2 regions of the Kaistia defluvii genome follow, and region 2 is predicted to be linked to the other one. Evidence: riboswitches for the same ligand, from Rfam matches in the RefSeq annotation. Region 2 holds a riboswitch; the other holds the start of a gene.

Region 1 (15,968 bases), on a different contig from region 2:
GCGGCGAGCGCGGGTCCGGACTCGGCCAGGGCCTCTGAGTTCTCCATCGCCTTCTCGAAGCCGTCGAGACGATCGACGACCGCCTTCCAGCCCGCCAGCGTCGAATAGGCGGTGACGAAGAAGGAAAGCGCGCCCTGCACTGTGCCGAAGGCCGAGGCGATCTGCGTTAGCCCGCCCAGCTCGATGGAGCCTGCGAAATAGAGCGGACTGATCAGGATGAAGGGAAAGATCACAGCGAGCTGGCTGTAGCCGGCGGTGAGGAAGGTGAGCTTCTTGGTCCGGCTCATGATCTGGTAGAAATTCGAAAGCACGGAGCTGAAGCGGCCATAGAGCCCGGCGCGCTCCGCGGCCTCGCCCTTGAGCAGCGCGACTTCCTCGCCATTCTCGCGCAGCCGCACCAGGGCAAAGCGGAAATCCGCCTCATAGCGCTGCTGCTGATAGCTGAGCGCCACCAGCGGCTTGCCGACCCAATGTGTCACCAGCGTGCCCAGGATCGCATAGCCCAGCGCCAGCCAGACCAGATAGCCGGGGATCGCGTAGCTCTTGCCGAAGACCATCAGCGGCGCCGTCGACGAAAGGCTCCAGAGAATGACGATGAAGGTGACGAGCGTGACGATCTGGCCCAGCAGCGCAACGCCGATCGACAGCGCGCCATCGGTGAAGCGATCCGTATCCTCGGCCACGCGCTGGTCGGGATTGTCGGCAGGGTTGCCGACCAGCCGCATGCGGTAATGCGTGCCCTTCGACATCCATTGGTCGAGGTATTTGTGCGTCAGCCAGTTGCGCCAGCGGATCTGCAGCCACTGCGAAAAATAGAGCTGGTAGACGGTGGTGATGATCGTCAGCGCCGCAATCCAGGAGAAAACCACGAACATCTGGTAGGCGAAGGTCGGCCAGTCCTTCTTCTGCAGCGCCGTGTAGAAGTCGTTGTTCCAGTAATTGAATTTGACGTCGAGCCAGACGTTGAACAACCGCAGCCCAATGACGATCGCGAGCAGCCCGATCGCTACCCACATCTCGGACGAACGGAAATAGGGAAGCGCGATCCGCAGGACCGTACCCAGCGCCGATTTGAGCTTTTGCATGTCGATCTCCACGCGGAGCGGATCGCCGCCGCAGCGTATTCCAGCACTGTGGCGCGACGGACCTCACAGCGACATTGCCGCCGCGTTACCGAACATTAATGGCCGGAAGGGAGAATGCAGGCTCTGTGAACGCGATCACAATCACGGCCGCGTGATTCGCACGTCGGTTGCCGCATCCCAATCGCGATTCTATTCTACCGTATTCGAGAACCGCGCCCCGCGCGCGATGGACCTAAATGGGGGACTCCATGAACTTCCGACGCGTCATAGCCGCTTCGCTGCTGGCTGGAGCGGTCTCCATGACCGCAGGTGGCAGCGCACACGCGCAGAACTTCTTCCAGAAGCTGTTCCAGCCCAGCGACAATTTCCGCGCAACCGGTCCGGGTGCACCGCTTCCCTACAAATACCAGAAGCAGCGCGTGCGCTTCGCGACCAATGAAAAGCCCGGAACGATCATCATCGATTCCAACGAGAAGTTCCTCTATCTCGTCGAGGGCAATGGCAAGGCGCTGCGCTATGGCGTGGGCGTGGGCCGCGACGGCTTCGGCTGGCAGGGCAATGTGAAGATCGGCCGCAAGGCGGAATGGCCGGGCTGGACGCCGCCGCCGGAGATGATCCGCCGCGAGCGCAAGAAGGGCCGGATCCTGCCCGCTTACATGGAAGGCGGCCCGCAGAACCCGCTCGGCGCCCGCGCCATGTATCTCTACCGCGGCGGCCAGGACACCATCTTCCGCATCCACGGCACCAGCGAGCCGTGGACCATCGGCCACAACGTCTCGTCGGGCTGTATCCGCATGGTGAACGCCGACGTCAGCGACCTCTATTCCCGCGTGCCCGTGGGAACGAAGGTCGTCGTCCGCTAAGCGGCAACGCTCCGGGACGCCGCCGGGCGGCGTCCTTCACACCCAGCTTCAGCCGGCCAGGGCCGGCTGCGGCGCCTCATAGGCCTTCATGAAGATCTTGACGGCGCTGTCGACCCGCCGGGCGATCTCGGTCGGCCCGGGCGTATCGATGACGCCGAACAGCACGCTGCGCATGATGCCGCTCTGCGACAGCTCGACGAACTGCTGCGCCGCGAGGAGAGAATCCTCGATCTCCAGCACGCCGGCCTTCGTCTGCGCCTCCAGATATTTGGCGAGCAGTTCCGTGCAGAGCAGCGGGCCGTTCGAATAGAACTCGATCCCGATCTCCGGCATCCGGTTGATGATCGAGAACACCGACCGCATCGCCTTGATGTAATAGGGCTTGGTCAGGATGGCGCAGAGTTCGCGGCCGAATTTCTTCAGCACCGCCTCGACGTCGTGATTCTCGAAATCGAGCGAGACGATGCGAAACACCTCTTCGCGCTTCTCGGTCGAGATCAGTTCGACGAAGAGCTGCTCCTTGTTGGCGAAGTAGACATAGAGCGTGCCTTTCGAGACGCCTGCCGCGCGCGCGATGTCGTTCATGCTCGCCGCGTCAAAGCCCTTCTCAAGAAAGACCTGACTGGCGCCGCGCATGATCTGCTCGCGTTTGCGCGAATCCTGCCCCGCTCCACCTTCATCGGTGTCACGGGTAGCGTCGACGAGTGACACAGCGTTTCTCCCATCCGGCTGCGATCCCCCCGCCCGAGGCGGTTTTGAGTCGGGATCGCTTATGTCCAATTCAAAAGTACCAAGAAGCGGCGGCCAAACCAACTGAGCTGCCTTTTTGTGCGGCGCACGATTTTTATGACCGAACCGTTCAGTTCGATCTTGATTTAACCAGTCAATGGGACTAATTCAAGCGCCATTGACCGAACGGTTCGGTCAAACCCTTTTCCAGGGCTGAGAGACAGGAGACGAGTCATGGCAAAGGTCGCACTTGTCGAGACTCCTGAGGATACCGGTGTTTCCGAGCTGGAGCCGATCCAGCGCCGCAACGCCGAAACCACACCGCCGCCGCCAGCGGCTGCGCCCATTGCCGAGCGGCCCTCCGCGCCCGGCAACAGCGGCGAAGCCAAGCCTGCGATTGCCTCACCCCCGGCAAAGCGCGGCGGGCGGCGGCGGTTTCTCCTCCTGACCGTGGCAGCCGTCGCGATCGCGGCCGGCGCCTATTTCGGTCACGAATGGTGGACGGTCGGCCGCTTCATGGTCTCGACGGACGACGCCTATGTCGGCGCCGACACCTCCACGGTGGCGCCGCGCCTTGCCGGCTATGTCACCAAGGTCGCCGTTGCCAACAACACGGCGGTCAAGTCGGGCGACCCTCTCGTCTATCTCGACGATTCCGACCAGAAGCTGGCCGTCTCCGCCGCCGAGAACCAGATCGCCGCCCAGCAGGCCGCCATCGACCGTATCGACAAGCAGATCGAGGCTGGCCAGGCCGGCGTCGCGCAGGCCCGCACGTCGATTGCCTCGGCCAATGCGGACGCCGAACTCGCCGTGGCCGATCTCGCCCGTGCCTCGACGCTCGCCAAGAACCAGTTTGCATCGCAGCAATCGCTGCAGCAGGCGCAGGCCACCAAGGACAAGACCGCCGCTGCCGTCGAATCGGCCAAGGCCGGCATGACGACGGCCGAGGCCAATGTCGCCGTCCTGCAGGCGCAGCGCGTCGAAGCCGAGCGGGCGCTCGACCAGTACCAGACGACGCTGGAGCAGAAGAAGCTCGACCTCGACCATATGATCGTGCGCGCGCCCTTCGACGGCGTCGTCGGCAATCGCGCGGTCGATCCCGGCGAGTATGTCGCGACCGGGCAGCGCCTGCTGGCCCTGGTGCCGCTGCAGGACGTCTATGTCGACGCCAACTACAAGGAAACGCAGCTTGGCCGGATCCGGCCGGGCGCGACCGCGACGGTCAGCGTCGACGCCTATTCCGATGCCACGATCGAGGGCACGGTCGAAAGCGTGGCGCCGGCTTCCGGCTCGGTGTTCAGCCTGCTGCCGGCCGACAATGCGACCGGCAACTTCACCAAGATCACGCAGCGTGTCCCGGTGCGGATCCGCATTCCCGCCGAGGAAGCCGCCAAGGGCATCCTTCGCCCTGGCCTCTCCGTGGTGGTCGACATCGACAGCCGCACGGGCGGCAATGCCGCCACCGCGGCCCGCAACTGACCCAGCAAGCTTCTCTCCTTCGGGGGAGTGCTTCGAGAGGGGAGCCGGACATGCTGTCCCTACCGGCCCTCCGGCTCCCCTCTCGTTGAACCAAACCGACCGTCTGCGCACGGCCGTGCCGCCAGGTCCAGAAGCCTGGCGCTTTTCAGGGGTGAACGCACCCCCAGGAGACAGTCATGGCCGGTCCGCAACCACCCGCCCTTCCCGTGATGACGCCCCGCCGCACGCTTGGCTTCGTTGCCATGGCGGTCGGCATGTTCATGGCGATTCTCGACATCCAGATCGTCTCGTCATCGCTGACCGAGATCCAGGCAGGCCTTTCCGCCAGTTCGCAGGAAATCTCCTGGGTGCAGACGGCCTATCTGATCGCGGAGATCATCATGATCCCGCTGTCGGGCTTCCTCGGCCGCGCGCTGTCGACCCGCTATCTGTTCGCCATCGCCGCCGGTGGCTTCACCATCACCTCGATCGGCTGCGCCAGTTCCTCGTCGATCGGCGAGATGATCGCCTGGCGCGCGGCGCAGGGCTTCATCGGCGGCGGCATGATCCCGGCCGTGTTCGCCGCCGCCTTCACGATCTTCCCGCCCAACCGGCGCGCCATGGTGTCGGCGATCGTCGGCCTGATCGCGACGCTGGCGCCCACCGTCGGCCCGACCATTGGCGGCTATCTCACCAACATCTTCTCCTGGCACTGGCTGTTCCTGGTCAATGTTATCCCCGGCATCTGCGTGACTCTCGGCGTGCTGGCCTTCGTCGACTGGGACAAGCCCAACTTCAAGCTGCTGCAGCGCTTCGATTATATGGGCCTGGTCACGCTCGCTTTGTTCCTCGGCAGCCTCGAATATGTGCTCGAGGAAGGGTCGGCCAATGACTGGTTCCAGGACGAGACGATCGCGACGCTGGCCGTCGTGACCGTGGTCGCCGGCGTGCTGTTCTTCTGGCGCGTTCTGCGGGCGCAGGAGCCGATCGTCGATGTTCGCGCCTTCCAGAACCGCAACTTCGCCACCGGCGCGCTGTTTTCCTTCATGCTCGGCGTCGGTCTCTATGGCCTCGTCTACCTCTATCCGGTCTATCTGGCCCGGGTTCGCGGCTACGATTCCCTGCAGATCGGCGAGACCATGTTCGTCACCGGCCTGTTCATGATGATCACCGCGCCGATCGTCGGCCGGCTCGGCCAGAAGATGGATCCGCGCTACATGATGGCGTTCGGCCTGTCGCTGTTCGCACTCTCCTGCCTCGAACTGGTACCGATCACCAAGGACTGGGCCTTCAACGAGCTGTTCATTCCCCAGGCGATGCGCGGCGTCGCGCTGATGACGTCGATGATGCCTGTCTCGATGCTGGCGCTGGGAACCCTGCCGCCCGAGCGGATGAAGAACGCGTCCGGCCTGTTCAACCTGACGCGAAACCTCGGTGGCGCCGTCGGCCTGGCCGTCATCACCACGATCTTGAACAATCGCTGGGACCTGCACATCACCCGTCTGCACGAGCAGGTGCAGTGGGGCCGCGAGGCGGCGACCGAACGGCTCGACATGATGACCAAGGGCTTCGCCGCCACGATGGGCAGCGACGCCAATCTGGCGGCGATCAAGACGCTGACCCAGTCGGTCAAGCGCGAGGCGCTGGTGATGGCTTTCTCGGACGTCTTCCTCGTGCTCGCGGTCATCTTCGCGCTGATCGTGCTGCTGGTCCCGCTTGCCCAGAAGCCGCAGGCAGCGCCTGCCGGCGGTGGCGGCGGCCACTGAAACGCCGCGGTCCCACCGATCGGCCGGGACCGCGGATTGAGATCGTCGGGCAACGGGGCTAAGCTCCGGCCCATCTTTGCTGAATCAGAATGATCAGCCGTCTTTATCGCCCCGGCCCTACCCGGCGGGCGAACAATCACATTGGCGATACCCCATGGATGCTTCCGTTTCCGCGCGCCCCGGCCCGGCTCCGCTCGACCAGGCCACCATTCGCTCGATCGTGCTTGGCGTCATGCTGGCGATGTTCCTGGCAGCTCTCGACCAGACCATCGTCGCGACCGCGCTGCCCACCATCGGGCGCGAACTGGGCGATCTCCAGAACATCGCCTGGGTCGTGACCGCGTATCTGCTGTCGTCGACGGCCGTCACGCCGCTCTACGGCAAGCTCAGCGATATCCATGGCCGCCGCACGGTCCTGCTGATCGCGATCGTCATCTTCATCATCGGCTCGGTCGCCTGCGCGCTCGCGCCGACCATGACCGGGCTGATCATCGCCCGCTTCCTGCAGGGACTGGGCGGCGGCGGGTTGATCTCGCTCGCCCATACCATCACGGGCGATGCGATCGCGCCCAAGGAACGCGCCAAGTACATGGGCTATTTCGGCGCCGTGTTCGCGGCGGCCAGTGTCGCCGGACCCGTGCTGGGCGGCGTGCTTTCGGAATCGCTGAACTGGACCGTTATCTTCTGGATCAACGTGCCGCTCGGCCTGCTCGCCTTCGCCATGACCTTCAACGCGCTGAAGAAGCTGCCGCGCAACGACCGCCCGCACAAGCTGGACATCATCGGCGCGGTGCTGCTGGTCGCGGCGGCGGTTCTGCTGCTGCTGGCGCTCAGCTGGGGCGGCGTTTCCTATCCCTGGTCTTCCTGGGAGATCATAGGCCTGTTCGTCGCCTCCCTGGCCGCATGGGCGCTGTTCGTGTTCCGCGTCCTGAATGCGCCGGAGCCCTTCCTGCCGGTCGGCGTGCTGCGCGACCAGGTCGTGGCAACCGCCACGCTCGCCGGCTTCTTCGGCATCGGCACCATGGTGGGCCTCTCGATCTACATGCCGCTGTTCTTCCAGTCGGTGCTGCACATGTCGGCGGCGGAATCCGGCTTCGCGCTCATTCCACTCTCGATCGGCACCGTGTTCGGCGCGCAGTTTTCCGGCCGCGTCATGGCACGCGTCCAGCACTACAAGCGCTCGCCGATGATCGGACTGACAGTTGCGATGGTCCTGACCGGGGTCCTCGCGGTCTGGGCCGGCCGGCTCGACGTGATCTCGATCGAGGTCATCCTGACCTTCATCGGCGCCGGCCTCGGCACGCTGTTCCCCGTGACCATCGTCGTGGCGCAGAACGCCGTGCAGGCGCACCACCTCGGCACGGCGACGGCCACGATCAACTTCATGCGCTCGCTCGGCAGCGCCATCCTGGTGGCCGCCTTCGGCGCGATCTTCCTAGGCGGCCTGGGTGCGATCTCGGGCGGAACCGGCACTTCGGTCGAGGCCAAGATCGCCGCCGCGGCGGAGGCCGGCGTTTCGCTGGCCGGCGCGTTCAACGGCGTCTTCATCGCGGCGACGATCTGCATCGCCATCTCGCTGGCCCTGCTCGCGATCATGGAAGAGCGTCCCCTGCGCGGCGGCCGCAGCCCGGTGCCGACCGCCGTCGAAGTGTAGGACATCAAGACCCATTCCGGTCACTCGGGATGGGTCTCCGCGACCAGTCTGGAGAACGGCTTAGCGAGCGCCCGCGGGGTCGTTGTGTTCGTTGAATCGGATCCGGTTGCCGAACGGATCCGGCACCTCGACCATGCGGGCGTCGTAGCCGGTGTCTTCTAGCCCCGGGCGCGAATAGCCGTACTTCTTGCCGAGAAGTTCGCGATGGAAGGCCTCGATCCCACGCATCCAGACGAACACCGTCGAGCCCGGGCTCGCATCGCCATGGTGTTCGGACAGATGCAACAGCATGCCGGCGCGCGACACCTGCGCATAGAGCGGCATGCCCTCGCCGTAGCGATGTTCCCAATCGACGGTGAAGCCGAGAAAATCCCGATAGAATTCCATCGCCTTGGCGATGTCGAAGATCCGCAGGATCGGGATGACCTGATTGAACCGGATATCTCCGACGACCACGGCCTGCGCCTTGGGAGTGTCCGAAGCAATTTCGGCCGCCAGAATGTTCCAGTCGTCATAGCCAAACTGGCGGGCGACGATCTCGAGCGTTTCGCTATGGGAGAGTTCGATATTGCGCTCGGCCATGGAGGCCCGAAGCGCCTTTGCCATGGCTTTGGCATCGCGAAAATCGCGCATGTTTCCTGTTCCTTGCCTCAGGGCGAACGCAGTCACGTCAGCGCTTGCATTGCTGAGGCGTTCGCCGGAGCCAACGGATCAGGTTCATTCAGTCGGATACATTCACCATACCCCAAGAGGCGCAAGCGGCAGGCCGTATCAGCCTGCCGCCATTTTTAGCGGACGCGGAATGCGCGTCAATCGGCTCGGCTAGTCGATCAGCTTGTAGGCCGGGACCGTGAGGAAGGCCTCGAAGGACTTGGCGGTCGAGAGCTTGGCGAACAGGTCGATTGCCTCGGGGAAGCGGCCGGCAGCGTAATTGTCCGCGCCGACCTCGCCCTTCACGACTTCCATTTCCTCGGCCAGCGCGCGGCGGAACAGTTCTTCCGTCACCTTCTGGCCGTCCTCCAGCGTCGCCTCGAAATTGAGCTGCTGCCAGATCTGCGCACGGCTGATCTCGGCGGTCGCCGCATCTTCCATGAGGTTGTAGATCGGCACCGCGCCACGACCGCGCAGCCAAGCCTCGATATACTGGACGCCAACGCGGATGTTGTGGCGCAGTCCCTCTTCCGTCCGGGTGCCGTCATGGATGGCGAGCATGTCCTTCTGGCCGAAGGAGACCTCCTCGCGCAGGCGCGTGAGCTGGTTCGGCGTCGGCATTAGGCGGTCGAACACTTCCATGGCGACCGGCACCAGATCCGGATGCGCGACCCAGGTTCCGTCATGGCCGGCATTGGCCTCGCGTTCCTTGTCGGCGCGAACCTTGGCGAAGGCGGCGGCGTTGGCTTCCGGGTTGTTCTTGATCGGGATCTGCGCGGCCATGCCGCCCATGGCGAAGGCGCCACGGCGGTGGCAGGTCTTGATCAGCAGTTCCGAATAGGCGAGCAGGAACGCCTTGCCCATGACGACCTGGCCGCGATCCGGCAGCAGGAAGGCCTTGTTGTTGCGCAGCGTCTTGATGAACGAGAAGATGTAGTCCCAGCGGCCGCAATTGAGACCGGCCATGTGGTCCTTCAGTTCATAGAGGATCTCGTCCATCTCGAAGGCCGCCGGCAGCGTCTCGATCAGGACGGTCGCCTTGATGGTGCCGTGCGCCAGCCCCAGCGCCTCCTCGGCATAGGTGAAGACGTCGTTCCAGAGGCGCGCCTCGAGATGGCTCTCGATCTTGGGCAGGTAGAAATACGGGCCCGAGCCCTGCGCCAGCGCCGCCTTGGCATTGTGGAAGACATAGAGGCCGAAATCGACGAGCGAACCGGAAGCGTCCATGCCGTCAAAGGTGATGTGGCGCTCGGGCAGGTGCCAGCCGCGCGGGCGGATGATCAGCACGGCCGGATTGGCGCCGAGCTTGTAGGCCTTGCCGGTGCGCGCGTCGGTGAAGTCGATCTGGTTGGCCCAGCGGTCCTTCAGATTCAGCTGGCCCTCGATCATGTTGGCCCAGACCGGCGAGGATGCGTCCTCGAAATCGGCCATGAACACCTTCGCGCCGGAGTTCAGCGCGTTGACGATCATCTTGCGGTCGACAGGGCCGGTGATCTCGACGCGGCGGTCCTGCAGGTCGGCCGGGATCGGCGCGACCTTCCAGTCGCCCTCGCGGATCGCCTTGGTTTCGGGCAGGAAGTCCGGCAGCCCGCCATTGTCGAAGAAGACCTGACGCTCGTTGCGGAATTCGAGCAGGGCGCGGCGCTTCGCGTCGAACCGGCCATGCAGTTCGGCGACGAAGGCGAGCGCCTCGGGCGTCAGGATCTCGTCGAAACGGGGCCCCAGGGCTCCCTTGACGACCAGGCGTTCAGCGTTGGTGGCGGACATGGACAACTCCTCGGTGGGCACGTTGGAGCGGACTATGCCACGCCGCCGTCTTCAACTGAACCTGCATGAACAGGGCAGAACTTGTTCCGTTTTGGAATAAGTCGCCCTATTGCGAACGGTAGCGCGCGATGCGGTCGGCGAAGTCGCGCGCCGCCTTTGCCGGGTCTTCCGCCGCCATGATGGCGGAAACGACGGCAAGGCCATCGGCGCCCGCCGCCAGCGTCGGCTCGACATGCTCGGGCTTCAGGCCACCGATCGCCACGACCGGAAGGCCAGCCGCCGCCTTGATCCGCCCGAGATGGTCGAAGCCGATCGCGTCGTCCGCGTCCGGCTTGGTCGTCGTCGCGAAGACCGGGCCGACGCCGAGATAATCGATCGGGCCGAGTTCGTCCGGCGTCAGTTCCTCCATCAATGCCGCGGACAGGCCGAGAATGCGATCCGGGCCGATCAGTTCGCGCACCTTGGCGACGCGCATGTCGTCCTGGCCGACATGGACCCCATCGGCATCGACCGCCAGCGCGACATCGACGCGGTCATTGATGATGAGCGGGATGCCACGCGGGCGCAGGATTTCCATCAGCTCCGACGCCGTCGCGACGAAATCGCGGGTGGTGCCGTGCTTGCAGCGATGCTGCACCAGCGTGACGCCGCCCTCGATCGCGGCGCGCACCGTTTCGACCACGCCGCGCGGTCCGGCCAGGTCCTCGTCGGTGACGAGATAAAGCGAAAGATCGAAAGGACGGCTCATCAGACATTCACCTCATCAACAACCCGGATGGTCGCATAACGCGCGATCATGTCGGCGTCGGCCACATAGAGCGCGTCGCAAAGCTCCGCCGGCAGATGGCCCGGCCCGGTCACGCGGGTCGCCGCGGCGGCGCCCGCCGCGCCATAGACGGCGATGGCGGCGACCGCCGCCTCGAAGGGCGGACGCACGGCGGCGAAGGCGGCAACTGTCGCCGACAACGCACAGCCCAGCGCGGTCGAGAGCGGCATTAGCGGGCTGCCGCCGGTGATCGCCACGACCGTCGTGCCGTCCGTGACATAGTCCGTCTCGCCCGTGATGGCGACGACCGCGCCGCTGGCGCGCGCCAGCGCCTTGCCGGCTTCCATCGCCGCATCGGACGAAGCGGTCGAATCGACGCCCTTGCCCCCTGCCCCGGCCGCGCCGGCGAGGCTCATGATCTCGCTGGCATTACCGCGAATGATCGACGGACCCGCCCGGCTCATCTCGACGGCGAAATCGGTGCGGAACTTCGTCGCGCCGCAGCCGACCGGGTCCAGCACCCAGGGCTTGGCGAGGGCGACGGCCCGCTTCGCCGCGCGCTGCATGCCCTCGATCCAGGTCGGCGACAGCGTGCCGATATTGATCACCAGCGCATTGGAGATGGCGACGAAGTCGTCGACCTCCTCGGTCGCATGCACCATGGCTGGCGACGCGCCGACGGCGAGCAGCACATTGGCCGAGATCGTCATGGCGACGTAGTTGGTGATGTTCTGGACGAGCGGACGGGCAGCCCGCATGGCATGCAACGCATCGGTCGCGGCTTCGATCGTGAAGGAAGGGTTGGGAGACACAGGTAGACGTCCTTTGCTGTGACGCAGGACGGAACGACGGCAAGAACATCCAGGTGCTTGAGCATCCAGGCGCTTGGCTCAATCCCTCCGCCGGCATGATCCGGATCAGGTTCGCGGGTTAGTCCGAAGACCTCTCAGCCAGGATCCGGATGGATCAGGGCACCCCGATGAGACGAGCGGACCCTAGCATGGCTAGGCGGACAGGCAAGAGGCACCCCGGCGATCCCTGGTAGGCAGAGCAGCGTGCGACCCATGTCGCCGCGCGCACGGACACATCGCGCAGGCTTCCAGGCGCTCCGCGCCTCGACGCAGGAGCGACCCTATCGCGCGCACGGCAAGGATGGAGCGACGCCACGGAAAGGGCTAGCGTGCGAGCTGGCATGGCGACGGAGCAGCGGGCATGAACAAGAGCCGGATCGAAGCATTCAGCGACGGCGTCATCGCCATCATCATCACCATCATGGTGCTGGAACTGAAGGTGCCGCACCAGGCGGACATCCACACGCTTCTGCCCCTCGTGCCGGTATTTCTCAGCTATGTGCTGAGCTTCATCATGATCGGCATCTACTGGAACAACCATCACCACATGTTCCATGCCGTCAGCCATGTCCGCGGCGGCGTGCTCTGGGCCAATCTGCACCTGCTGTTCTGGCTGTCGCTGACGCCGTTCACCACGGCATGGATGGGCGAAAACCACATCGAGTCGGTCCCGGTCGCTGTTTACGGCTTCGTGCTGATGATGTGCGGTATCGCCTATTACATCCTCGCGCGGTCGCTCATCCGGCTCGAAGGCGCAAACTCGGCTATCGCCGAGGCATTCGGCCGGGATCGCAAGGGCAAGATTTCCGTCCTGATCTATGCCGTCGCGGTCGCGCTTGCCTTTGTCAGCCCGTGGATCGCCATCGCCTGCTATGTCGGCGTCGCAATGATCTGGCTCGTGCCGGATCGACGGGTGGAGCGCGTCCTGCTGTCGGCGCGCGCGGGCCATGCGCCGGAGGCCTAGAACTGGCCGTAGCGCTCCCAAGTCCTCAACCGCTTTGAGAGGGTCGTCTCGACGCCCCGTCTTGAATTGCTTTGGGCCGGTAAAGGAGAAGGCCTTCAGATCTCTGAATTCATGGCCATATCGACTGGGACCACAATAGAGGTAACCCTCGCGCGGAATTGCGCGTATGCTTGGAAGATGAACCTCCAATTCCCCAATCGAAGCCGCAGTTACAATGAGACGCGCCACCGGATTCAGTTCTGGGGCCACGATAGCGCGAAGGAAGTCTCGTTCTATCTCGAAGCGGATGCCCTCGCGCGCATCGATCCGAACGGTGCGCTGGACGAGGACCATGCGCTGCGCACCTTCGACGCCAACCGGGCGCGGATCGAGCACGCCGCGGCGCGCGCCTATTCCCGGCAGGCGCACGCGTCCTACACGCTGACTGCCAGCGATCTCTGATTTCGGGCGATCGCGCCGACCGTCCGGCGCGATGTATCAGACGTTGAGGCCGGCCGGCTTCGGGCCTCCATAGGCCCAATCCAGCAACTCGATCGTATGGACCACCGGCACGCCGCCGGAGAGCTGCGTGATGCAGCCGATATTGCCGGTGGCGACGACATCGGGCGACACCTTGGCGATGTTGCCGAGCTTTCGCGCCTTGAGCTGCTGCGACAGTTCCGGCTGCAGCATGTTGTAGGTGCCGGCCGAGCCGCAGCAGATATGGCCTTCGGGCACATCGCGCACGGTGAAGCCTGCCTTCGCCAGCAGCGTCTTCGGCGTCGTCTTGATCTGCTGGCCGTGCTGCATCGAGCATGCGGAGTGATAGGCCACGGTCAAGGGCTTCGGCGCGGCGACGGGCGCGAGCTTCAAGCTCTCCAGATATTCGGTGATGTCCTTGGCGATGGCTGACACGCGCGCCGCCTTTTCGGCATAGGCGGCGTCCTCGCGGAACATGAAGCCGTAATCCTTGATCGTCGTGCCGCAGCCGGACGCGGTGATGATGATGGCGTCGAGCCCCTCGCCATCCATTTCGGCGGTCCAGGCATCGATCGCCCGCTTGGCCGTCGCATGCGATTGTTCCGACTTGCCCATGTGATGGGCGAGCGAGCCGCAGCAGGTCTCGCCCTTGGCGATCACCACCTCGACGCCGACCCGGTTCAGCAGGCGGATCGTCGCCTCGTTGATACCGGGGTCGAGCACGGGCTGGACGCAGCCGGAAAGCAGCGCGACGCGGCCGCGCTTCTCGACCTCCGTCGGGAAGGTGCCCGGCCCTTCCGAAGCAGTGCGGCCGTGCGGAAAGCGCGGCGCCAGCTTCAGCATGGCGCTGATCCGCTTGAAACCCGGCACCTTGCCCATCGGCCCCGCAAAAGGACGCGCCATGGCAGCTCCTACCAGCGCCAGGCGGAAACGGTTGCGATAGGGCAGGATTCCGGCAATGGCCGAACGGATCACCTTGTCGGCGATCGGCCGGTCATAGGTCTCCTCGATATGCGCGCGGGCATGATCGACGAGGTGCATGTAATTCACGCCGGACGGACAGGTCGACATGCAGGAAAGGCAGGACAGGCAGCGATCGACATGCTTGACCACCTGCTCGTTCGCCGGCTTGCCGCCCTCGAGCATGTCCTTGATCAGGTAGATGCGCCCGCGCGGACTGTCGAGTTCGTCGCCGAGCAGCAGATAGGTCGGACAGGTCGCCGTACAGAAACCGCAATGGACGCAGGTGCGCAGGATCTTCTCGGATTCACGCACATCCGGGTCGGCAAGTTGGGCGAGGGTAAAGGAGGTTTGCATGGGGTCACTCTGCCGAAGCGGGCGGGGTCAGGGACGGCGAACAATCACGCTTGCGCGACCTTGGGGCATCTGGCATTGGCGGGACGCCTGAAATTTCTTCAGTGCTATCAAAGGAATGATTATGCAGCATCGCCTGTGGACCGCCCTGGGCGCGGTGGTCTTTGCAACCATGGTCCTTGGCGGAGCGGCCCATGCCGAAAATCGCAAGGTCAAGATCATCAACGAGACCAACAGCGATCTGAACGAATTCTACGCCTCGAATGTCGGCGCCAGCGACTGGGAGGAAGACATTCTCGGCGACGACCAGGTTCCGGCCGGTGGGTCGGTCAGCATCAACATCGATGACGGCAGCGGCTACTGCAAATTCGACTTCAAGGGCGTCTTCGTCGACGACAGCGAAGCCATTTTGGAAGGCGTCGATGTCTGCGAAGTCGGCGTCGTCCGCTTCACCGAGAAGTAGGTCCAGAAAGGCCGCGGCGTCCTGCGGCGCCGGCGGCCTGCCCGCAGCGGTCCCAATATCCGGCATCGCCTACATCCGCCCCGGATTGAGCACGCCGGCGGGATCGAAGGTCGCCTTGATCAGGCGGCTCATCGCCGCCACGCCGGGCGACTCCGGCTCGAACACCGGCACGCTGGCGCGCAGTTCCGGCGATCCGCGCACCAGCATGGCATGCCCCCCAACGGAGGCGACCGCGCCGCGCACGACGGCCGCGCCACCATCGCCATCCGCCGGAGCGCTCGCCCAGACCAGGCCGCCGGCCCAGTCATAGAGCACGCGGCTGCCAAGCTTAGCTTTCAACGACTCGCCGACCCTCGGGCCATCGGTCGGCCGGACCGAAATCCGCCAGATCGTGGCATCGTGCGGCGTTTCCAGCGCCTCGACGTCGCGTATGGACGCCCAGAGCACGCGCGAGGCTTCGGCGGCAATCGTCTCGAACGCGACAAACGGCTGCAGCACCGAATAGAGCCGGTCGGTACGATAGCGGACCGAGGCGTCGAAGCCTTCCAGTCGCAGCGCCGTGCGGGTCGGCATGCCGTCGGTCGCCGGCAGATGCGCCGCGCCCGTCACTTCGAACGGCGTACCGAGGGCCGTCGTCATCGCCTCGACGGCGCACTCCGCCGACAGCCCGGTCAGGAGCAGCGTCAGTTCCGTCTCGGCTTCCGGCAGCAGCTTGTAGGTGATTTCCGTCAGCACGGCGAGCGTGCCCCAGGACCCGGCCAGCAGCTTGACGAAATCATAGCCGGTCACGTTCTTCATGACGCGGCCGCCGGACTTGATCGTCTCGCCCCGCCCGGTGGTGGCGCGGACGCCGATCAGCGAGTCGCGCGCCGCGCCCGAATGGATGCGACGGGGACCGGAACTGTTGGAAGCGGTGACGCCGCCGATCGTCGGGATGCCGTGATTGCCGAGCAGGTGGCGGTAGTCGATCGGCTCGAAGGGCAGGCGTTGCCGGTTGGCGGCCAGCGTCTGCTGGATCTCGGCCAGGGGCGTACCGGCGCGGGCCGAGATGACGAGCTCCGACGGTTCGTACAGCGTGATGCCGGTCAGAAGCTTCGTCGAAAGCGTCCGGTCCGCGTGCACCGGCTTGCCGATCGGCCGCGTGCCGCCGCCATGGATCGCGAGCGGGCTGTGCGACT
Region 2 (15,968 bases):
GGCAACGACCATGTGCTTGACCGAAAGCGCGCCACCTCCTGGTGGCGCGCTTTCGGCATTCAGGGCGCTGCGATGGCGTCCGGCTGGGGCATGGCGGCTAGATCCAGCCCTGCGATTTCGCCGCCTGCAGCAGCGTCAAGATCACGATGAGCACGAGAAGGACCAGTTGCCCCGACGGGCGGTAGGGCGGGCGGCGCGGCGGCTTGCCGTCGATCGTCATGGGATCTCCTGGACGCTGGGTCGAACTTCAGGGCTATTCCATGTAGCCGCAGCGGGGCCTATCGACAAAATTTCTTCCTCGTCTTGCTTTCCCTCCGGCCCAGGCGTAAACGCGTCGGCGGGACACGCCTCCCCAACGAGGCGCTGACTATCTGAGAGGATAGAAAATGGCTGACTTCGCTACGCCCGCCCGCCGGCCGGTGAACGCAAACTATTCTTCCGGCCCCTGCGCCAAGCGTCCTGGTTGGACCCTGGATGCGCTCAAGGATGCGGCCCTCGGCCGGTCCCACCGGGCCAAGATCGGCAAGACCAAGCTGCAGAACGCCATCGACCTGACCCGCGACGTGCTCGGCGTTCCCGCCGACTATCGCATTGGCATCGTTCCGGCGTCCGACACGGGCGCCGTCGAGATGGTGCTGTGGTCGATGCTCGGCGCCCGCGGCGTCGACATGCTGGCCTGGGAATCCTTCGGCGAAGGCTGGGTCACCGATGTCGTCAAGCAGCTGAAGCTGGAAGACGTTCGCACCTTCACGGCCGATTACGGCAAGCTTCCCGACCTCAACAAGGTCGATTTCGATCGCGACGTCGTCTTTACCTGGAACGGCACCACCTCGGGCGTCCGCGTTCCGAATGGCGACTGGATCGACGCCGACCGCGCCGGCCTGACCATCTGCGACGCCACCTCGGCCGCTTTCGCGCAGGATCTCGCCTGGGACAAGCTCGATGTCGTGACCTTCTCCTGGCAGAAGGTTCTCGGCGGCGAGGGCGCCCATGGCATGCTGATCCTCAGCCCGCGCGCCGTCGAGCGGCTCGAGACCTACAAGCCCGCATGGCCGCTGCCGAAGATCTTCCGCATGACCAAGGGCGGCAAGCTCATCGACGGCATCTTCGTCGGCGAGACGATCAACACACCGTCCATGCTGGCGGTCGAGGATTATCTCGACGCGCTCACCTGGGCGAAGTCTCTGGGCGGCTGGAAGGCCCTGCAGGCCCGCGCCGACGCCAACCTCAAGGTCCTGGCCGACTGGGTCGAGAAGACCAGCTGGATCGACTTCCTGCCGGTCGTCGAGAACACGCGTTCGAACACGTCGGTTTGCCTGATCATCACCGATCCGGCCATCAAGGCGCTCGACGACAAGGCGCAGGCCGCCTTCGCCAAGGCCGTCTCGACCGCGCTCGACAAGGCCGGCGTCGCCTATGACATCGGTTCCTACCGCGATGCGCCCGCCGGCCTTCGCATCTGGGCCGGCGCGACGATCGAGGCTTCCGATCTCTCCATCGTCACCGAGTGGCTCGACTGGGCTTTTGCCTCGCAGAAGGCCGCCCTCCAGGCCGCCTGATCCAACGCGCTTCCTGGCCGGGGTTCGCCCCGGCCGACATTCCCATTCCCCGTTTGATGCGCCAGCTTGTCCCGTTGGCGTCATCCCCGCGAAGGCGGGGATCCGTTCCGCCCAAGGCTTCGGCTGGATGGATCCCGGATCTCCGCTTCGCTTCGTCCGGGATGACGACTGATGGTGACGGCGGCGAACCCAAAGGAACCATTCACTATGGCACCGCGCGTTCTCATTTCCGACAAGCTCTCCAAGACCGCCGTCCAGATCTTCAAAGATCGCGGCGTCGAGGTCGACTATCTGCCCGACCTCGGCAAGGACAAGGAGAAGCTGCTCGAGATCATCGGCAATTATGATGGCCTCGCCATCCGCTCCAATACTAAGGTGACCGAGAAGGTCATCGCCGCCGCGAAGAACCTTCGCGTCATCGGCCGCGCCGGTATCGGCGTCGACAATGTCGACATCCCGGCCGCGACCGCCAAGGGCATCATCGTGATGAACACGCCCTTCGGCAATTCGATCACCACTGCCGAACACGCCATCGCGATGATCTTCGCGACCGCGCGCCAGATCCCCGAAGCCAATGCCTCGACCCAGGCCGGCAAGTGGGAGAAGAACCGCTTCATGGGCGTCGAAGTGACGGGCAAGACGCTCGGCATCATCGGCTGCGGCAATATCGGCTCGATCGTCGCCGAGCGCGGCGTCGGCCTCAAGATGCGCGTCATCGCCTTCGATCCGTTCCTGTCGCCGGAGCGCGCGATCGATCTCGGTGTCGAGAAGGTCGAGCTGGAGGAACTGTTCCGCCGGGCCGACTTCATCACCCTGCACACGCCGCTGATCGACAAGACCCGCGGCATCATCGACGCCAAGGCGATCGCGATGATGAAGGACGGCGTCCGCATCATCAATTGCGCGCGTGGCGGTCTCGTCGTCGAGAAGGATCTCGCCGAGGCGCTGAAGTCCGGCAAGGTCGCCGGCGCCGGCTTCGATGTGTTCGAGGAAGAGCCCGCGACCGAGAACGTGCTGTTCGGCCTGCCCAACGTCGTCGCCACGCCGCATCTCGGCGCCTCGACCACGGAAGCGCAGGAGAACGTCGCGCTGCAGGTCGCCGAGCAGATGGCCGACTACCTGGTCAAGGGCGCCGTCTCCAACGCGCTCAACATGCCGTCGATCACCGCCGAGGAAGCGCCGCGCCTGACGCCGTTCGTCAAGCTCGCCGAACAGCTCGGTTCGTTCGCCGGCCAGTTGACCGAGACGGGCATCACGGCGATCAAGCTCGAATATGAAGGCGCCGTCGCGGAGATGAATGTCCGCGCGCTGACCGCCGCGGCGCTCGCCGCCGTGCTGCGGCCGCAGCTGCAGACCATCAACATGGTCTCGGCCCCGGCCATCGCCAAGGAACGCGGCATCGCCGTGGAAGAAGTCCGTCGCGAGCAGCAGGGCGCCTATGAGAACTACATCCGCCTGACGGTGACGACGGAGCGCCAGGAGCGTTCGGTCGCCGGCACGGTGTTCGGCGACGTCAAGCCGCGCATCATCCAGATCAAGGGCATCAACATGGAGGCCGAGCTCGGTCCCCACATGCTCTACGTCACCAACAAGGACAAGCCGGGCTTCATCGGCCGCTTTGCCAGCTTGCTCGGCGCCGAGGGCATCAACATCGCCACCTTCAACCTCGGCCGCAAGGCTGCCGGTGAGGATGCCATCGCGCTGATCGAAGTCGACGAGGCGATCTCGGACAGCGTCATCGATCGCGTCAGCGCGCTTGAAGGCGTCGTCCAGGCCAAGCGCCTGACGTTCTGAGACTGGGCTTCATTGCCGGAATGAAGAGGGGCGACGGGCAACCGTCGCCCCTTTTTTTCTTTGCTTTCTGCCGGGGCGGTTGTGGTGGGGATGTGCGGCAGGCGCCGGCGGCTCGACCCGACGCCGCCGTCATCCTCGCGAAGGCGAGGATCCATGCAGCCGTGCCATTGGGAGCTTCATGCATTCGCCAACCCGGCTGAATGGATCCCGGGTCTGCGCCCGGGATGACGGCGAGGGTGGGGAGGAGGGCGAGACAGCTGGAAAGACAGGAAATGAAGGCTACCGCCCGAACGAGCGAATCCTGGCGAGGCTCAGCTGCGCCAGGGCTATGCCGCCGAGGATCAGCGCGTAGCCGGCGCCGTGATACCAGCGCGGCTGTTCGCCGAGGAACAGGATGGCGATGATCGAGCCGAACACCGGCAGCAGGTGGAAGAAGGGCCCGGCGCGGTTGGGGCCGATCAGGGCGACGCCGCGATTGAAGAACATGTAGGCGACGACCGACGGGATCACGACGACATAGGCAAGCACGGCGAAGGTCAGCGGCGTCGCGTGCATGACCTTGCCGGAGACGATCTCCCAGACGCAGAAAGGCAGGATCATCGCGGCCCCGGCTGGGATCGTGAAGCCAAGCATCGACAGGTAATGGATGCGCGGCCCCTTCTTCAGCAGCGCCGAATAGAAGCCATAGCAGCTGATCGCCACCAGCATGATGATGTCGCCGATATTGAGCGTCATATGCAGCAGCACGGCCGGATCGCCGCGGCAGATGATCAGGATGACGCCGCAGAGCGACAGGCAGACGCCGGTGATCTGCGCCGCCGTCATGCGGTCGCGGAACAGGATCAGCGACCAGACGCCAATGACCAGCGGCGCGATCGACTGCATCAGCAGGCCGTTGATCGCCTCGGTATATTGCAGCCCGTAATAGGCAAGCGTGTTGTAGGCGCCGATGCCGGAGGCGGCGAGCAGAAGCATCACGGCGAGGCTGCCGCGGATCGCCGGCCAGTCGCGTTTCAGATGCGGCCAGGCGAAGGGCAGGATGATGACCGAAGCGCCGGCCCAGCGCACCTGCGCCAGCGCAACCGGCGGGATGCTACCCGCGACATAGCGCCCGAGCACGATGTTGATCGCCCAGAACAGGAAGGTGAGGGCGAGCAGCAGATAGGGCCGGTTGAACAACCAGGCGAAGGCCCGCGAAAGCAATGACATGAACTGGCCTCGGACAGCGGAACGTCTGGATAGCGCTGTCGGGTGGTCGCTGCCAAGCGCCAACGCCTCGCCGCGCGGCTGCGATGGTTGTTTACCGGTTTGCAGCGGCGCGGCGGCATGGCTATGCCTTCGCGCTGATGAGGATGGAGAGACGGTTCATGGCAGTTCCGACCAGCAAGGCTGAGCTTCTCGAGGCGATCGAAACCAGCTTCGCCAAGCTGATGCAGGACCTTTCGACCGTGCCGGCCAGTCGGACCGCCGAAAAGACCCTGGAAGGGCATGTGCGGGATACGCGGATCAGCGTGCACGACCTCGTCGCCTATCTGACGGGATGGAACGAGCTCGTGCTGAAATGGCATGCGCGGCGCGATGCCGGCCTGCCTGTCTATTTTCCCGAGACCGGCTACGCATGGAACCAGCTCGGCCCGCTGGCGCAGAAATTCTACGCCGATTATGAGGACGTGCCCTTCGACGCCTTGCTGAGGCGCTTCGCCGATGCCAAGGGCCGCATCGTCGAACGGATCGAGAGCCAGGACGATGCCGCGCTTTATGGCGAACCCTGGTACGGCGCCTACACGATGGGCCGGATGATCCAGTTCAATACATCCTCGCCCTATGCCAACGCACGAGGACGATTGCGCAAATGGAAAAAGGAAAACGGCATCGCCTGAACCGCTGACGTGCCGCTTTTCATGGAATTCGCGCAATTGTGGCGCGGCGATACCACAATCGCGCGTTATGCGGCAGGAAGCGCGCCGGCGGTTCCATGGGTGGCGGCGCTTCATCATGCAGGGGAAGCCCGATGGCCAAGACAATCCTCGCTCTGACGCTGGCGGTGCTGGCCGCCTCCAGTGCGAATGTGCACGCCGCCGACCTGCCGCTCGGCAGCCGGATCACCGCCGTGACCGTGCATCCGCAAGGGGCGGCCGTGCTTCGCGAGGCGGCGTTCTCGGTGCCGCCCGGCGTCAGTGTGCTGGTAGCGGATGACCTGCCGGCCGATATGGTCGCCGACAGCCTGCGGGTCGAGGGCCTAGCGGCGGGCGGCGTCACCATCCGCTCGGTCGAGACGCGCGGCGCCAAGGCGGATGCGGACGCCGATCCCGCCCGCGCTGCTATCCTGGCCGAGATCGAGGTGCTGCGGGATCGGCTCGGCGCGCTCGACGACAAGCGGGCGGCGCTGGATCTGCGCGCAAAGTTCATCGACCAGTTGGCCGAGAGCGTGCCGCAGGGTCTGGCCAAGGGCATGGCGGAGGGCAAGTCGATCGGCGACTGGGTCCAGACTGCCGAAGGCCTCGGCCTCGAGAGGGAGAAGATCGACCAGCAGCGCGCGCAGATCGCCATCGACCGGCGCGGCATCGAGAAGACGCTTGCGACCCGGCAGTCCGCGCTGGACGACTTGCCGGTTGCGGCGCCAAAGCTGGAGGCGCGGATCGAGCTTCTGGCCAATCAGGCAGCGACCGGCAAGCTGACCCTCGGCTATCGCACGCAATCGGCGGGATGGAGCCCGGCCTATGACATCTCGCTCGCGCTCGGCGAAGCATTGGCAGAGCCGAAGCTGGAACTGGTCCGACGGGCCGAGCTGCACCAGGAGACGGGCGAGGATTGGGCCGGCGTGGCGCTTTCGCTTTCCACCAGCCGTCCTGCCGAAGGCACCCAGGCGCCGGAACTCGGCGAAAGCGTCGTGCGCTTCGCGCCGCGTTTCGCCCAGGACGAGGCCAGCGAATCGATGGCGCTGGTGCGCCCGGCGCCCGCGCCCCCGGCGCGCTACAAGATGGAGGCTGCCGGCGGCGGCGCGGATGCGATCGCACAGGCCGAGGCGGTTGCCGATTTCGGCGATTTCCGCGCCGAGTACCGGATTGCGGATCCGGTCTCGGTCTCCTCGGGGGAGGGCAGCCGGTCGGTGCGGATCGCGACGGAAAATCTGGCGCCGACGCTGGAGGTGCGCGCCGTACCGGCGGTCAGCGACGCCGCCTATCTGACGGCGCGCTTCCGCAACACGTCCGGCGCGCCCTATGTCGGCGGAAATGCGGTGCTCTATCGCGACGGGGCTTTCGCGGGGACCGTGCCGCTTGCTTTCACCGCGCCCAATGCGGAACTGACGCTCGGCTTCGGCATCGACGACAAGGTCGCCGTCACCCGCATCACGCTGGAGCGCAAGACCGGCGAGCGCGGGCTGATCTCGTCCGAGAAGACCGACGAGCGGCGCTATCGCATCAAGATCGAGAATCGGCACGCCCGGCCGATCTCGATCGTCGTGCTGGACCAGCTTCCCGTCTCCGAGGCGAAGACCATAACCGTGCAGGCTTTGCCGGAGGCGACGCCGCCGACCGCGAGCGCCGTGGACGGCAGACGCGGGGTGGTCGCGTGGGGCTATGATTATGCCGCCGGCGAAACAAAGGAGATCACCCACGCCTTTGCCGTCAGCTGGCCGGCCGATCAGGACGTATTCTGGGAGAATTGAGGGTCTGACATGCTCCGGCGGGGGTCGCGCCGGGCAGTTGGAGTCTATATAGTCCGCGCGCTTCGTCCTGGCAGCCTGCCGGGACGAAGCCTATCGCGCGCCGCGCATTGCGGCACAAGCAGTGGCTGGACGTCGAAAAAGGAAGTCTCAATGGCGAATGTAGTCGTCGTCGGATCGCAATGGGGCGACGAAGGCAAGGGCAAGATTGTCGACTGGCTCTCCGAGCGCGCCGACATCGTCGTGCGCTTCCAGGGCGGACATAACGCCGGCCACACGCTCGTCATCGACGGCGTTTCCTACAAGCTCAGCCTGCTGCCGTCCGGCGTCGTGCGTCCGGGCAAGATGGGCGTCATCGGCAATGGCGTCGTCGTCGACCCGCATGCGCTGGTGGCCGAGATCGGCCGCCTGGCCGCGCAGGGCGTCGCCGTCTCGCCCGACAATCTCCGCATCGCCGAGAACGCCGCGCTGATCCTGTCGCTGCATCGCGACCTCGACGCGTTCCGCGAGAACAGCAATTCCGGCACGCGCATCGGCACCACCAAGCGCGGCATCGGCCCGGCCTATGAGGACAAGGTCGGCCGTCGCGCCATCCGCGTCATGGACCTCGCCGACCTGCCCGCGCTGCGCGACAAGATCGAGCGCCTGCTGGCGCACCACAATGCGCTGCGCCGCGGTCTTGGCCAGGAAGAGATCCTCGCCGAAACGCTCTATGAAGAGCTCGCCTCGGTCGCCGACAAGGTCCTGCCCTTCATGGATTCGGTCTGGCAGCTGCTCGACCGCGAGCGCCGCGCCGGCAAGCGCATCCTGTTCGAAGGCGCGCAGGGCGCTCTGCTCGACATCGACCACGGCACCTATCCCTTCGTGACCTCGTCCAACACCGTCGCCGGCCAGGCATCGACGGGTTCGGGCGTCGGTCCGGGCGCGGTCGGCTATGTGCTCGGCATCACCAAGGCCTATACGACCCGCGTCGGCGAAGGTCCTTTCCCGACCGAGCAGACCGGCGAGATCGGCGATTTCCTCGGCACGCGCGGCCATGAATTCGGCACGGTCACGGGCCGCAAGCGCCGTTGCGGCTGGTTCGACGCGGTGCTGGTGCGCCAGACGATCCGCACGTCCGGCATTACCGGAATCGCGCTGACGAAGCTCGATGTTCTCGACGGCCTTGAAGAAATCAAGATTTGCGTTGGATATAGGCTGGATGGTCGCGAAATCGACTATCTTCCGGCTTCGCAGGCCGCGCAGGCCCGGGTCGAGCCGATCTACGAGACGCTGGAAGGTTGGAAGGATACGACCGCCGGTGCCCGTAGCTGGAACGATTTGCCGGCGCAGGCCGTAAAGTATGTCCGTCACGTCGAGGAATTGATCGGTGCGCCCGTCGCGCTCCTGTCGACCAGTCCGGAACGGGACGATACAATTCTGGTTCAGGATCCGTTTCAGGACTGAGGTTGTCGATCACAGGCGCCGGTTCGGACGTGTAGTTAGTAGAATGGGACGATGACCGACTATTACGCGGTATTGAAAAAGGCGGTTTCCGGGTTCGAGAGCGAATCCGGCGACGCGCGTCGTTCAGTTTACGACAAGGCGCGCACGGCGCTGATCGGACAGCTGAAGTCCATCGACCCACCTCTGACGACCTCCGAGATCTCGCGCCAGCGCCTGGAATTGGAAGAGGCGATCCGCAAGGTCGAACGCGAGGCCAGCGCCGCGCGTCCGGCCCCGGCTCGTGTCAGCGCCGCGGCGGCCGTCGCCGAAGCGCTTGCGGTTCCCGACGAGCCCGTCTCGCTGGACGAATCCGAATATGCCGAGGAGCTCGAGCACGAGCTGGAAGAGACGGTAGCGCCTCCGCCACCGCCCGCGCCGACTCCGCCGCCGGTTGCACCGCGACCCCGACCGGCCGCGCCGCCGACGCCGCGCGCGCCCGTTGTCGCGCCGACCCCGGCGCCGCCGCCGCGTCCGCCGCAGGATGTCTATCCCGACATCGGCAGCGACGACGAGCACGAGCATCAGCCCGAGCACGAGCCGGAACCCGACTGGCACGAGCCGGAGCCGCCCGCGCCCGTGCGGCAGCCGCCGCCGGTGCAGCCGCAATGGCCGCAGGTTTCGCCCACCAAGCCGAGCGCCTATGACCGCGCCGCGCCGCAGGGCCGCCGCGAGCCGCCCATGGTTGCGCCCGATCCGATCGACGAGCCGCGCTTCGATGTCGATGCGGATCACGATGACGGTCGTCATTTCAGCGCCGATGCCGATTGGGCGCCGGAGCCGATGCGCGTAACGCCCATGGGCAATGACGGCGTCGAGGAGCCGCGGGAGCGCCGGGCGTCGCGCCGCGAGCGCAACCGGGATGCCGAGCGTCCGCCCGTCTATGTCGAACGCACCAAGCCGTCGCGCTGGCCGACCCTTATCCTGCTGGTGCTGATCGGCCTGATGCTGGGCGGCATTGCCGCGCTCGCATGGTCGCAGCGCGGCGTGGTCAAGGACGTCATCGGCGACCTGATCTCCTCGGCCGACACCAGCGCCAAGCCGACGCTGGGCGAGGATCCGATCCCAACCGCATCGGCTCCCGTCAGCAGCAAGAATGCGGATCGCCTGGGTGGCGCTCCGGAAGAGGCGTCGCCCAAGGCGGTGCGCACCGTTGAGGCGCAGCCTGCCACGGACGGCGAAGAGGCGGATCCGCTCGCCGGCGTCATGACGCCGGATGGTACGGGTCCCGTCGCCGCGGCACCGGCGGCGGCAGAGCCCGCGGCCAGCGAGCCTGCTCCGGCTGAAGCTCCCAGCGCGCCGGCCGCCGGCAGCGCCGATGAGTCGCTCGTCGCACAGAAGGCCATTCTGTACGAACAGCCGACCGACGGCAGCCAGAACGTCAAGATCGTGAATGCCAACGTCACGTGGAAGTTCAACGCGAACTCGCCGAACGGTCCGGAGATCCAGGCCAATCTCGACGTTCCCGAAAAGAACATGAAGGTGACGCTGAACATCCGGAAGAACAACGACCCGGCGCTTCCGGCCAGCCATCTCGTCGAGATCGTCGTCGATACGCCGGCCAATTTCGCGGGCGGCGGCATCAAGTCGGTGCCGGCGCTGGTGATGAAGCCGACGGAGGAATCGCGCGGCCAGCCGCTCGATGGCGCCGCGGCGAAGGTTGCCGACGGCTTCTTCTGGATCGCCTTCTCCAACGACGCCGGCCCGCTCGCCCAGAACGTCGCGCTCATGCGCGAGCGCAACTGGATCGACCTGCCGATCGTCTACAACAACGATCAGCGCGCGATCCTGACCTTCGAGAAGGGCACGCCCGGCCAGCGGGTCTTCGACAAGGCCATGACCGCCTGGGGCAACAAGTAATCTCCCACCCGGCAGGATGAACCATGAAGATCCGGCTCATCCTGCATGGCAAGGCGGCGCGGGATCCTCGCGTCCGCGAGGCGGTCGGCGCGGTTCGCGCCGATGGCCATGTCGTTGAGGTCCGCGTCACCTGGGAGGCGGGCGACGCTGGACGTTTCGCCCGCGACGCCGTTGCCGACGCCCATCGCGGCGCGATCGATTGCATCGTGGCTGGCGGTGGTGACGGCACGGTCAACGAGGTCTTCGCCTCGGCGCTTGGCGCGGAGCCGCCGGAGTCCTGCACGTTCGGCATCCTGCCGCTCGGCACCGCCAACGATTTCGCGCATTCCACCAACATTCCCGTCGATGATTTGACCGCGGCGCTTCGGCTGGTCGTCGAGGCGCCGGCCTCGCGCATCGATGTCGGCAGCCTGAACGGTCGGGTTTTCGTCAATCTCGTCTCGGGCGGCTTCGGCTCGCGCGTCACGGTCGAGACCGATCCCGACCTGAAGCGACGCCTCGGCGGGCTCGCCTATGTCGTGACCGGCGTGACGCGGTTTCGCGAGCTCTCCGCCAGTCAGGGCCGCTTCCGCGCCGAGGGCTTCGAGTGGGAAGGCAGCTTCCTGGCGCTCGCCATCGGCAATGGCCGCCAGGCCGGCGGCGGCATCGTGCTGTGCCCCGAGGCCCGCCTCGACGACGGCCTGCTCGATCTCGCCATCCTGCCGGAACTGGCGGGCGACGCCCGCCTCGATGCCTTCACGCAGCTCTTGCTGCAGGGCGCGGCGGCGGTAGAAAGCCTGCAGGTCAAGACGCGAAGTTCCTGGATCGAATTCGATTCGCACGAGGCTCTGCACATCAACCTCGACGGCGAACCCGTGAAGACGCGGCACTTCCGCGTCGAATGCCGTCCCGCTTCCCTTCGCGTCCATCTCGGCCCGACCCCGCTCAACGGCACCGCATAGAAGCTGGTCAGCGAGGGGTCTTGCACCGCGCCGCGTCCTCGGCCATGCTCCGGCCATTCCGAGGGGTGTTCGCGGACGCGAGCTGAGATGGCCTAGGGCCGAACCCTTCGAACCTGATCCGGGTCATGCCGGCGAAGGGACGGGAAGCTGGTTCACGACGTCTGCTCGTCCCCATCGCTATAGGCATGGCCTCGTCCGTATTCCGGAGGAGCGGCTTCGCCATGGTGGCAAGGGCTGAGTTTGAGGCGGGAGACAAGCGGCGCGGCTGGATGGCCGGCGTCCTGCGGGCCCTTATCGTCGCCGTGGCGCTGGTCGCCATCTGGCAGGCGGTGATCCTCGTCTTCGCGCCGCCGCCCTTCATGCTGCCGCCGCCCTCTCGCGTCTGGCGCGCGCTGGTCGAGCGCCCCGATCTCTGGCGGCGCGATGCCGTCACCACCCTCATCGAGACCGTATCCGGGCTGATCACCGGCGCGCTGGCAGGCATCATGCTGGCGCTGGTCATGACCTTCGTGCCGACGATCCGCCGCATCCTGATGCCGCTGCTGATCGTCACCCAGGCCTTTCCGGTCTTCGCCATCGCGCCGCTGCTCGTCCTCTGGTTCGGCTTCGGCATCGGCTCGAAGATCGTCATGGCCACGATCGCCATCTTCTTCCCCGTGGCCTCGGCCTTTCATGACGGTCTGGCCCGCACCGAGGCCGGGCTCATCGACCTGAGCCGGCTCTATCGCGCCAGGCGCTGGCAGGAGATTCTCTATCTACGCGTGCCCGACGCCTTGCCGGCGCTGGCCTCCGGCCTGCGGGTTGCCGCCGTCTATGCGCCGGTCGGCGCGCTGATCGGCGAGTGGGTCGGCGCCTCGTCCGGGCTCGGCTACGCCATGCTGATGGCGAACGGCCGCGCGCAGACCGACGTCGTCTTCGCCGCGCTGGTCATCCTCGCGGCCATGGCCGTGCTGGTCCGCGCCGTGGTCGAGATCGCCACCCGCCATATCGCCCCCTGGGCGCCAGAAACCCTCCGCTAACGTTCTGCATCTGCAAAGGAAAACGCATGAAACCCTTCATCCGGCTCGCGGCGCTCGGTCTGGCAGCGGCTCTGACGATCGGACCGGTCCAGGCGGCCGACAAGCTCACCGTGCTGCTCGACTGGTTCTATAATCCCGATCACGCCCCGCTGGTGATCGCCGAGGAAGCCGGCTTCTTCGAAAAGCATGGCCTCGACGTCGAGATGATCGCGCCGGCCGACGCCTCGGCGCCGCCCAGGCTGGTCGCCGCCGGGCAGGCCGACATCGCCATCACCTATCAGCCCGACCTGATGCTTCAGGTGAAGGAAGGCCTGCCGCTCACCCGCATCGGCACGCTCATCGAGACGCCGCTCAACGCGCTGATCGTGCTCAAGGACGGGCCGATCCGGTCGCTTGCCGATCTCAAGGGCAAGAAGGTCGGCTATTCCGTCGCCAGCCTGCAGAACGCCTATATCGGCGCGATCCTCAACTCGGTCGGCCTGAGCGAGAAGGACGTCGAGATGGTCAACGTCAACTTCAACCTCTCGACCTCGCTGATGTCCGGCCAGGTCGATGCGGTCATCGACGGCTATCGCAATGTCGAGCTGATCCAGCTTGGCATCGAGGGCAAGCCGGGCGTCGCCTTCTTCCCGGAAGAGCATGGCGTGCCGGCATATGATGAACTGATCTATGTGACGCGCAACGAACTGCGCGGCGACCCGCGCATGGCCCGCTTCCTTGCCGCCGTCGAGGACGCGACGATCTTCCTGACCAATCATCCGGACGAGGCGCTGGCGATGTTCGTCAAGTCGCACAAGGAACTGGATGACAAGCTGAACCGCGAGTCGTTCGCGGCGACCCTGCCGCGCTTCGCCAAGCGTCCGGCCGCGCTCGACATCGGCCGCTATGACCGCTTCGCCGCGTTCATGAAGGCGAGGGGGCTGCTGGACACGGTCCCGCCGATCGACAGCTACGCGATCGCACCGCGCTAATCGTTTCAGACGAAACCTTGACCCAGCCCTCAGTCCCAGCAGCGGAGGGCTGGGTTGATCGGCTCGCGGCGCCTAATCGGGAAGGCCCGCCATCTGCAGGCCTTCCATGTATCGGTCGAGCGCCGGGCCGGCGAGGTTCTGGATGCCTGCGCGCACGCCGGCCAGGGTCAGCGCCGGGTTCTCGGCCAGCAGCCGGCGCACGGCATGCCGCGCCAGGCTCGTCTGGCCGGCAAGGGCTGCCGAGGTCGCGAGCAGGCGATAGGCCCAGACCATGCCGGGGCGGCCATGCAGTGCCTGCGCTGCCCAATGCGCCGCCTCGGCATAATGCCCGAGCAAGAAGTGGCAGGTGGCCATGCCGGCGAAGGCATTGAACTGGATCGGATCTTCCGGGCTCAGCGCGATGGCTTTCTCGAAGCTCTCTATGCCCAGTTCCGGTCGCTCCGAATAGGCCTGCGCGTAACCCAGCCGGGTCCAGGCCCAGGCGAAGGTGCTGTCCAGCGCGATCGCCCGCTCGATGAAGAGCAGTGCCCGCGACTGGTCGGTTTGCAGGATGGAGAAGGTGGCGCCGATCGCGGTCATGACGAGCGGGTCCGGCTCCGCCAGTTCCGCGGCCAGTTCGGCGAGCTCGATGGCCTCGGCGCGATCCCGGATGGGATCCTCGGACCAGAGATAGGTGATCTGCTGGCTGAGGCACCAGCCCTTCAGGCTGAGCGCGCCGCTGGAGCGGGGATCGATCGCCAGCGCCTTCTCCAGCAGCGCCAGGGCGGCGGCGTTGTCCTCGCGCCGATGGGCCCAGAAATGCGGCATGGCCTGCAGGATCAGGTCGTGCGTCTTCAGCGTCTCGGCGGTCTTGCGCTTGGCCCGTTCGATCTCGGCCGTCCGGATCGCGGGGCGGAGCGCGCCGGCGACCAGCGTCGCGACATCGTCCTGCAGCGTCAGCGGGTCGTGGATGGTGCCGTCCTTGCGGCCGGACCAGAGATGCGCGCCCGTTTCGGCCTCGACCAGCTGGGCGGTGACGCGCAGCACCTCGCCGGACTGGCGCACGCTGCCCTCGATCACGTAGCGCACGCCGAGATCGCGGCCGAGCGAGCGCACGTCGGTCGGCTTGCCCTTGTAGGTGAAGGCGGAATTGCGGGCGACGACGCGGATGTCGCGCACGCGCGACAGCGTCGCGGTCATTTCCTCGACCACGCCATCGGCGAAGGATTCATGATCGGCGCGCGGCGACAGGTCGTCGAAAGGCAGCACCACCGTGAGCGGGCGGAGATCCGGCGCCTCCGCCGGTTTCAGGGCGGGAACCGCCAGGCTGCCAGGGGTCAGCGTCTGCCCCGCCGTCGGCACCAGGCGCGGCATAGGCTTGCCCTCGGGCATCCAGAACCAGGCTTCGACGGGGTAGGGGATGCTGCGCAGGGACAGGAAACCAGCCGGCTTGAACGCGGCGGCGGGCTCGCCCAGCAGCTGCCAGCGCACGGAATGGGTGATGGCGATGCCGCCCGGCGGGGCGGCCGTCTGCAGCCGCATGGCAAAGCCGATCGCGGCGCCGAAGCGGTCGTCGTCGGTCAGGATGAGGTCGGCCAGGACGATTGCCGCCCGGACTTCGATCGGCGGGCGATCACGCGCCGCATTGCGGGCGGCCATGCCGTTCTGGAAAGCCATCGTCCACTCGACGGCGTCGAGAACGCTGGCGAATTCGATCAGGCCGCCATCGCCCATCGTCTTGATGATATGGGCGCCAAAGCGGGCAATCGTCGGACGCACGAGGTTGCGATAAATCGAGCGGACTTCGCGGATCGCGCCGAGCTCATCCCGCTGGATCAGCTCCGAGTAGCCGACCATATCCAGCGCAGCAATGACGGTCAGTCGACGACGCGCGCGCGCCATGATGGTTCCCCGACACCGAATTGTATGAGCAATGTGGCCCGCCTAAGCTTACGCTGGGGCACGTCCCTATCAGCCGCATACAACATCGCCGTCGCTTTCGCAACGGTTTCGTTTGTCAGGAAAGTCGAAAGTGTCTCGCGTTGGCAGAAATGTCGCCCAACGCGGCAGGACCGGCGCCTGAGCCTCAGGCGTCGGTCGCGGCGAGCTCGTCCTCGCCATGGTTGCGCTCGAGATCCCGAGCGCCCCTTTTGACGGCCTTCTGCACCTTTTCGAAGGCGCGGACCTCGATCTGGCGAACGCGTTCGCGGCTGACGCCGAACTCGGACGAGAGTTCCTCGAGGGTCATCGGGTCCTCGGCGAGGCGGCGTGCCTCAAAGATCCGGCGTTCGCGGTCGTTCAGGACGCCCATCGCGTCGCGCAGGAGCTGGCGACGATTGTCGGCCTCTTCCTGGTTGGCGAGGATGGTTTCCTGGTTGTCGCTGTCGTCGACGAGCCAATCCTGCCACTCGCCGCCTTCGGTGTCGGCGCGGAGCGGCGCGTTCAGCGAGGCATCGCCGCCAAGGCGACGGTTCATCGAGATGACGTCCTCGGTGGTGACGCCGAGCTTGGTGGCGATCTGCTCGACCTGGTGCGGCTTCAGATCGCCTTCCTCAAGCGCCTGGATCTGGCTCTTCATCTTGCGCAGATTGAAGAACAGGCGCTTCTGGTTGGCCGTCGTGCCCATCTTGACCAAGCTCCACGACCGCAGGATGTACTCCTGGATCGAGGCCTTGATCCACCACATGGCATAGGTC

What was found. A riboswitch is a leader RNA that binds a small molecule or an ion and turns the genes downstream of it on or off. The one in region 2 is predicted to bind thiamine pyrophosphate.
Region 1: linked by a shared signal. The riboswitch ahead of thiM (hydroxyethylthiazole kinase) and the one ahead of ABIE08_RS12125 (ABC transporter permease) in region 2 are both predicted to bind thiamine pyrophosphate.

What each region holds. Positions count from the first base shown of each region.
Region 1 is NZ_JBEPSM010000002.1:778,214-794,181, reverse strand. Features, by position in the region: gene ABIE08_RS16695 (ABC transporter ATP-binding protein/permease) at 1-1,085, opposite strand, end outside; gene ABIE08_RS16690 (L,D-transpeptidase) at 1,334-1,948, shown strand; gene ABIE08_RS16685 (TetR/AcrR family transcriptional regulator) at 1,997-2,659, opposite strand; gene ABIE08_RS16680 (HlyD family secretion protein) at 2,912-4,156, shown strand; gene ABIE08_RS16675 (DHA2 family efflux MFS transporter permease subunit) at 4,333-5,901, shown strand; gene ABIE08_RS16670 (MDR family MFS transporter) at 6,056-7,555, shown strand; gene ABIE08_RS16665 (glyoxalase superfamily protein) at 7,616-8,188, opposite strand; gene aceB (malate synthase A) at 8,378-9,973, opposite strand; gene thiE (thiamine phosphate synthase) at 10,080-10,721, opposite strand; gene thiM (hydroxyethylthiazole kinase) at 10,721-11,551, opposite strand; TPP riboswitch at 11,617-11,728, opposite strand; gene ABIE08_RS16645 (TMEM175 family protein) at 11,952-12,554, shown strand; gene ABIE08_RS16640 (DUF1488 domain-containing protein) at 12,732-12,995, shown strand; gene glcF (glycolate oxidase subunit GlcF) at 13,032-14,330, opposite strand; gene ABIE08_RS16630 (hypothetical protein) at 14,452-14,790, shown strand; gene ABIE08_RS16625 (FAD-binding protein) at 14,860-15,968, opposite strand, start outside.
Region 2 is NZ_JBEPSM010000001.1:2,583,285-2,599,252, reverse strand. Features, by position in the region: gene ABIE08_RS12170 (hypothetical protein) at 98-220, opposite strand; gene ABIE08_RS12165 (phosphoserine transaminase) at 387-1,559, shown strand; gene serA (phosphoglycerate dehydrogenase) at 1,767-3,353, shown strand; gene ABIE08_RS12155 (DMT family transporter) at 3,633-4,562, opposite strand; gene ABIE08_RS12150 (ClbS/DfsB family four-helix bundle protein) at 4,721-5,233, shown strand; gene ABIE08_RS12145 (mucoidy inhibitor MuiA family protein) at 5,365-7,023, shown strand; gene ABIE08_RS12140 (adenylosuccinate synthase) at 7,174-8,466, shown strand; gene ABIE08_RS12135 (hypothetical protein) at 8,518-10,362, shown strand; gene yegS (lipid kinase YegS) at 10,386-11,303, shown strand; TPP riboswitch at 11,355-11,460, shown strand; gene ABIE08_RS12125 (ABC transporter permease) at 11,573-12,322, shown strand; gene ABIE08_RS12120 (ABC transporter substrate-binding protein) at 12,349-13,293, shown strand; gene ABIE08_RS12115 (adenylate/guanylate cyclase domain-containing protein) at 13,366-15,174, opposite strand; gene rpoH (RNA polymerase sigma factor RpoH) at 15,359-15,968, opposite strand, start outside.